DNA from 2 places in the Gallibacter sp. Marseille-QA0791 genome. Region 1 is predicted to be linked to the other one. Evidence: riboswitches for the same ligand, from Rfam matches in the RefSeq annotation. Region 1 holds a riboswitch; the other holds the start of a gene.
What was found. A riboswitch is a leader RNA that binds a small molecule or an ion and turns the genes downstream of it on or off. The one in region 1 is predicted to bind FMN.
Positions count from the first base shown of each region.

Region 1 (3,800 bases):
CGCACTCCTTGAGGCCTGCCAGCCTAAGCAGATCCACGGTAGCTTCCGTATGTCCATTTCTCTCCAGCACACCGTTTTTCTTGGCCTTTAGTGGGAACATATGCCCCGGCCTTCTGAAATCCTGAGGCTTCGCATCATCGTCGACGCAGGCTCTGGCAGTGAATCCCCGCTCCTCAGCCGATATGCCGGTAGTGGTGTCCACGTGGTCGATGGAAACAGTGAAGGCTGTCTCGTGGTTGTCGGTGTTCTCGCTGACCATCTGCGGTATTTGCAGCTTCCGGCAGAATTCCTCGCTCATAGGCATGCAGATGAGCCCCTTGGCCACGCTGGCCATCAGGTTCACGTTTTCCGTCGTGGCGAACTGGGCCGCGCATATCATATCGCCTTCGTTTTCCCTGTCCTCGTCGTCGGTGACCAGGATGATCTTTCCCGCCCGAAGATCCTCCAGTGCCTCCTCTATCGTATTGAATCTATTCATAAATATACCTCCTTCTGTTGATTATCCATTGATTGTTATCCTCCGCATCAAAATCCGTTTTCCGCCAGGAACGCTTCTGTTATCCTTTCGGAAGTCCTTGTGGCCCCTGTCCCGTTCTCCACTTTTTCACCGAAGCTCATCAGCCTTTCCACGTATTTACCGATGATATCATTTTCCAGGTTCACCACATCTCCCGGCTTTTTTATGGAAAGAATCGTGTTATCCGACGTATGGGGTATTATGGAAACCCGGAACGCGTCTTCGGCTACGCCGGCTACCGTAAGGCTGATGCCGTCTATGGCTATGGAGCCTTTCTCCACGATGTACTTCATTATCTCCCCGGGAGCCTTCACCGTATACCATACGGCGTTGTCGTCTTTCTCTACAGATGCTATGGTGCCGGTCCCGTCTATGTGGCCCGACACGATATGTCCTCCGAACCGCCCGTCGGCCTTCATGGCCCGCTCCAGATTCACAGCGCTGCCGTTTTTCAAAGCTCCCAGCGATGACCTGTTCAGAGTCTCATGCATCACGTCGGCCATGAATGCGTAAGATGTAAAGTCCGTCACTGTCAGGCATACGCCGTTAACGGCAATGCTGTCTCCCAGCTTTACGTCTTCCAACACCTTTCGGGCCTCTATGGTCAACACTGCCGAAGCCCTTCCTCTCTTTATCTCTTTTATCCTGCCTGTCTCTTCCACTATTCCCGTGAACACGTTTCCAACACCTCGCTTTCCAGTAAGATATCCTTTCCCAGCACCGTCACCTCGGGCTCTGAGAGCATGACGGCTTCCGACGGCATGTCGAACCCCCTGCCGCCCACAGGTGACGGGGCGTCCTTTCCGCCCAGTATCTTAGGAGCGACATATGCCTGTACCCTGTTTACGATACCGGCTGACAGAGCCGACCAGTTAAGCGCCGCGCCGCCTTCCAGCAGCACGCTGTCTATCTTCATCTCCCCCAGCCTTTCCATCAGACATCCCAGATCCGTGTGGCCATCTTTGAGCGGTACGGTGATTATCTCGCATCCGGCTTCTTCCAGCCTCTGCCGCTCAGCAACCCTCTCTGCGGCAGCTTCTTCTGATGTCGCTATCATCGTCCTCACATCGCCGGCCGTTTTCACTATCTGAGATCCGGAAGGGATCCTCAGACTGGTATCACATATTATCCTTACCGGATCCCTGACTCCCCGTATCCTGCAGGTCAGCAGCGGATCGTCCGCAAGCACCGTTCCCACTCCTGTCATGATCGCCGTATATCTGTTCCTGTCGCGATGTACATTTTCCCTGGCCGCTTCTCCTGTTATCCATTTGGATGCTCCCGTATGAGCGGCTATCTTTCCATCGGCCGTCATGGCGTATTTCAGCACTACATAAGGCGTCCCGTTAGTTATGAAGTAGAAAAAGGGTCTGTTGAATGAATCGCATTCATCTTTGAGAAAGCCTTCTGTCACCTCGATACCGTGCTCCCGCAGCATCGCCACGCCTTTTCCGGCCACCAGAGGGTTGGGATCCGCAGAGCCTATGATGACTTTTCTTATCCCTGCCTCTATTATCGCTTCCGTACACGGCGGTTGTTTTCCGTGATGGCAGCACGGTTCCAGCGTCACATACATGTCAGCTCCTTCAGCCGGGCGCCTTGCTCCCGTTTCAGCTCCCGCCCTTTTCATGCAGTCCCCGAGGGCCTCTCTCTCCGCATGAAGGCTCCCATACCTCTTATGGTATCCCTGTCCGATGATACGACCGTCCTTTACTATGACAGCTCCTACCATAGGATTGGGAGAGACCCATCCGCAGCCCTTTTGGGCCAGCTCTATCGCCAACCGCATGTATTTTTCATCTGTCATCGTCTTTTCTCCTCCAAAATATGATCATCTCACATCAAAAAACCCTGAAGATTTTCTTCAGGGCAATACATACAGACAGTACCGTCTTTCCTGTACCAAAAAGGCGGTCACGCCGTCAAATCATAAAAGCTCTGAAACAAAAAGTTTCAGAGCTTGTGATCGCGAAAACACGCGCATAGAATGCGCTTTTCGATCTTCTCCCATCCAGACTATACTGTCGGTTTTGGAATCTCACCAAATCCTGACTTGGACAACTGCCAAGTCCTGTGCTGACGCACTCGCGGACTATACCGCCGATCGGGAATTTCACCCTGCCCTGAAGATCTTTATTAAGTTGCTGTAATTATATTATGCTTCTTTCGTCCGTTTGTCAATAGGTGTTTGCTCATATCCCATCATCTTTTCCGTTAACAGCTTGATACCTTCTCCAAATCTGCCATCCAGGAATATCCTCTTCACTTCTCCACGCTGCAGGAACGAACTGCTCCTTTCTATACGCACGACCGCCTTCATCATCGCACCCAGCTCTTCCTGACTGCCTGTATCAGCCGCCTTATCGGTAACCATGTTTTCGGTCTTTATCATCCTCTCCGTCACATCCTCACCACAGCGGCATATCAGATGCTGCAGGTACTGCTCTTCCCTGGCGCGGCCACTATCCGGCCCCGAAACGAAGCATATCTTCTCCGCCATGTCTATACAGGCTATCTCGCCATCCGACAAGCCGGTTCCCAGATCCATCACTATCACATCATATCCTCCACTGTCTATGACCGATGCGATAAACGCTTCCATCTCTCCGGCGGAAAGCTCCTTTAGCGGATTCCTTCCTCCCGTAGGAGCGAAAGCTTCCAGTCCAAAATCATCCTTTACGATGTAGCTGTCCATATCCGGAAGCTGTCTCTCACTGCTTTTCCCGGAACGGAGAGTCGCTGTCTCATTTTTGAAAAGATAATAGAGATACATGCCCACGCCCTTTATTCCCGGTGGACATATCATGAAATCCCCCGTCGATTCCGCCTCCTCAAATGAAATGTACAATACCCGCTTCCCTGCAAAGCGGCACAATTCCTGAGCTGCCGCCATAGCCAGCACAGTACATCCACAGCCTCCGCTGCAGGACGCGAATGCCAGCAGGCTTGTCTGTCGGCGGCATATATTTACGGATCTTTTCTCCGCCAAGGATCCATAGATCTCCATCAGAGCCGCGACTATGACCTGTGCCTGACTGTATTTGTAAATGCAGAATTTTTTCTCTCCGGGATTCCTTACCGCCATAGAAGGCTTCTCTGACAGCAGTACGATCTTCCCTCCATAAACCTGCTCCGCTTCCTGTCCATCCCACAATATCATGTCGGCGGAATCCAGCACAGCGACCTCTCCTGCCTCTCTGACCTTCTCGAAAAATTCTTCTTTTTCCGCCAATCGGATCAGCACCCGGCTGCAAAGGTACAGTATCGCTCTGCTTAGCGCCCT
Region 1 covers NZ_CBCPMH010000001.1:866,435-870,234, forward strand. The annotation lists gene ACQY69_RS03940 (bifunctional 3,4-dihydroxy-2-butanone-4-phosphate synthase/GTP cyclohydrolase II) at 1-478, opposite strand, end outside; gene ribE (riboflavin synthase) at 526-1,194, opposite strand; gene ribD (bifunctional diaminohydroxyphosphoribosylaminopyrimidine deaminase/5-amino-6-(5-phosphoribosylamino)uracil reductase RibD) at 1,179-2,324, opposite strand; FMN riboswitch at 2,513-2,652, opposite strand; gene ACQY69_RS03955 (hypothetical protein) at 2,673-3,800, opposite strand, start outside.

Region 2 (3,800 bases), 1.5 Mb from region 1:
GATATCATGACCATAACTTCTGCCATCGGTCACCACGACGAAAGCAGCGGCAACGCGGTCGACCCCATCTCTGCGGCGCTCATACTGGCCGATAAGACAGACGTCAGGAGGAACAGGGTCCAGAATCCGATCAAGGAAAACTTCGATATCCATGACCGAGTCAACTATGCCGCTCTGTCATCCAAACTGGAGATCAACAAGGACAAAAGGACTGTACAGATGAATCTTGAGCTGGACGACGATATCTGCAGTCTGATGGATTATTTTGAAATATTCCTTGAACGGATGATCATGTGTAAGCGGGCCGCCGAAGTGCTTGGCTATAAGTTCAAGCTGGTGGCCAACGGCAGCAAGCTCTGCTGACAGTCCCGATATTTGATGCAGAAATCTGATACAGAAAAAGGAGTCCGCCGTGCCCAACAAACATATCCTGCTGAAAAGGATACAGCCCGAAGAAAATCTATACCATTACACTAAGTGCCGCGGTGTCCAAGGCATCCTGAAAGACAAGGCCTTCTTTGCCACCAAGAGCGATTTCCTCAACGACACCAACGAGATGCGCTACACCCTGGCTCTGACTCGGGATGTACTCACCGAGTTCCCTATACTTGAGGAGCACAGTTCCCTGCGCCAGCAGCTCTCTCTTACGACCGAGGAGATGAAGAGGCAATGCTACTACGTCCTATCCTTCTCAGTGGAAGCCGACAGCATCACGCTCTGGTCCGAATTCGGCAACAACACCGGATATAATCTGGAATTCAAAAGCGGCGAGTTGCTCGACATGATAAGCAGGACAAAAAAAATCTCCTACCATGGACTTTTGATATATTCCAGAGAAACCCAGAGAAAAATCATACATGATCTTCTCACAAAAGATATCCCCCAAAATCTGGGCTGCTCATTCGACGATATAATGAAAAACGCCGCCGGGAACGGCGGCGATGAATCCTTCAGGAAATACTGCAAACAATTCAAAAAAGCCATGTCCATATATGCGGTTTTCTTCAAGCAGGAGGAATTCGCCGCAGAAAAGGAATACCGGGTCGTCCTCAAAGAGACAAGCGACAGTGAAGTCCATTATCGCGAAAAGGATGGCTTCCTGCTCCCATACATACGTGTGAACCTGAGGAAAGCCCATGATGCCGTCAACAGGATAACAGTAGCTCCCCAAAATCATGTGGATCTCGCCAAGGAGGGTATGCAGATGTATGCCAGGCAGCTGGGCTACAGCGCTGAGGTCTGCCTGTCGAAGATAAATCTGCGGTATTGAACGCACCCTTCTCAGCTCCGGCGGGCCGGTCTCATATTGGTCCGTTACGCCGTTCTGTGCAGAAATCCCGATATCCTCTTATAAAGGAAAAATGTAACGATAGAATTTATGCCTGCTTTTATGGCATTGAAGCCCACTATAAACGGCATCAGATCCCATACCATGCTGCGTGGCACACCCATGAACAGCGGCGTGATTATCAGATTAGCGCCTATCATCACCACGGCCATAGCCGCCGTACCGCATATCAACGCGATCACCGCGCCTTTTCTCGTCTTGTTGAATTTATATATGACACCTGCCACTATCACCAGCACACTGGTAGCGATTATGTGCATTATTATCCCGTAGGCTCCGCTGGCAGCGCTGACAGTCACACCCTGGACCACGGATGTCACGATGGTAAGCAGCACGCCTGCCACCGGACCGAAGGCAAAGGTCCCTATCAGTATAGGTATATCGGCGGGATCATATTCGAGAAACGCCACTGCCGGGAATATGGGAAAATGTATAAAATATACCAGCACCACCGATATTGCCACCAGCATACCCATCTTCGCCAGCCTGACTGTCTTCTCCCTGCCAGTCATCCTGTGTCTGTCATCGATATTTCCGTAGTTAGTCTTCTGAGACATGTACAACACTCCTTCTTTCCACTGTATATCATCATTTCAGCCTCTGTCGTCTCGCTTCGGAGCATGGCGCAGAGGTGCCGCTCAATCAAAAAATCCCGGGCAATCTATCCCGAGATAAAAACACTCGCGTTTGCAGATAGCAACGACTGTCCGCCACACGCCGCAAGTATTTCGTTTCTTCCATCCGGACTGTGACCGTCGGTACGGGATTCTCACCCGTTCGGCCCGCTCAATGCGCGGGTTCGCGGACTTGTGACATTCATCGTCATACACCGCCGGTGAGGACTTTCACCTCGCCCCGAAACAAATTTACATCAATATTATAACGTTGTCCTCGCAATGGTGTCAACTGGGTTTTACCGTCAAAATTTTTTTCACACATTTTTCATTGAATTTTTTCCGGTTTGGGAATACTATTATATACAGAGAAGCGTCAGCTGCTCCATCCATAAGAATTAAGAACCGAGGCGAAAAGATTGAAATTTGATTTGCACTGTCATACAAAGGAAGGCTCCCTTGATTCAAGAGTATCTGTCAGGGAATTCGTTCACAAATTCATGGCTCTGGGCTTTGACGGGTTCATGATATCCGACCACAACAGCTATAAAGGCTGTAAAGCATGGGATGCCATAAAAGATGATCCCCGCTACAGGAATTTCTGCGTTATCAGGGGGATAGAATACGATACGAAAGATGCCGGCCACATACTGGTCATCATGCCCGATGGGCTTTATCTCCGCATCCTGAGCATACGTGGCATGCGATGCAGCAAGCTCATCAAAATAGTCCATTTCTTCGGCGGCATACTGGGGCCTGCCCATCCTTTCGGCGTGGCCAGTTCCAGCCTTATGGGCTTCAAAAATATGAACATGCGCCTTATGAGGAAATTTGACTTCATCGAGACCTTCAACACCTGCGAATCACCCGAATCCAACAGACGGGCAGCTATTCTGGCCGAAGATTGCGGCGTTCCCACCTTCGCCGGCTCTGATTCCCATGTCAGTGAATATATAGGAATGGCGTGTACCGAAATAGATGCGGACATACGCTGCAACAACGATCTTATCGCCGCCGTAAAAAGCGGGACTAAAATAACGGCAGGCGGAACAGAACGAGGAGAGAGCAAAAAAGCGAAGAAAAAGGAACACTGGATAGGCATACTCAGCTTCAAACTCTACAACAGAGGGATCGCCAAATTGATATCTCCTTACCGTAAGATAAAGCGTCGCACACTGCTGAGGCCTATCGTCCACAATAACGTCCGCCACATCCGCAGGAAGAAAAACACCGATATCCGAAAATACGTCGTTCGCAACAGATATAGCAACGATTCCAATAAAAAAATGTCCGGATGATATCGCACCCTCTGCGATTTTCATCTGGACATTTTATCGCTGTGAAACAAGTATCTTCTCGCTCATATCCTCTATATCCACCGACGGCTTGAATTCCTGGACATCGTGGACGTACTCCTTGTCGATGTGCTCCGACGTCATGATGAAATCTGCCGTAGCTCTGTTGGTCGCCACCGGGATATCGTAAACTACCGCTATACGCAGCAGCGCTCTTACATCCGGATCGTGAGGCAGTGCTTCCAGCGGATCCCAGAAAAATATCAGTACATCTATCTCTCCTTCGGCCACCTTGGCTCCGATCTGCTGATCACCTCCCAAAGGACCACTCTTGTAAGCTTTTATGTCCAAGCCCGTTGCTCTTGCTATCAGGGTCGCTGTCGTCCCCGTTCCACACAAAATATGATCCTTCAGCTTATCTCTGTTGTCGATGCACCACGTTACCAGTTCATCCTTCAGATGATCGTGAGCGATAAGAGCGATATTCTTCCTGCTCTTCATGGTTTCTTTCGTCATTCTCTCACCTCCTTTCAGACTTTACAG
Region 2 covers NZ_CBCPMH010000001.1:2,368,506-2,372,305, reverse strand. The annotation lists gene ACQY69_RS10925 (HD domain-containing protein) at 1-363, shown strand, start outside; gene ACQY69_RS10920 (DUF2971 domain-containing protein) at 413-1,270, shown strand; gene ACQY69_RS10915 (ECF transporter S component) at 1,315-1,905, opposite strand; FMN riboswitch at 2,074-2,215, opposite strand; gene ACQY69_RS10910 (PHP-associated domain-containing protein) at 2,382-3,260, shown strand; gene ACQY69_RS10905 (methylglyoxal synthase) at 3,294-3,773, opposite strand.
Region 2: it holds a riboswitch for FMN, as region 1 does, so the genes downstream of both, ACQY69_RS10915 (ECF transporter S component) here and ribD (bifunctional diaminohydroxyphosphoribosylaminopyrimidine deaminase/5-amino-6-(5-phosphoribosylamino)uracil reductase RibD) in region 1, are expected to answer to the same signal.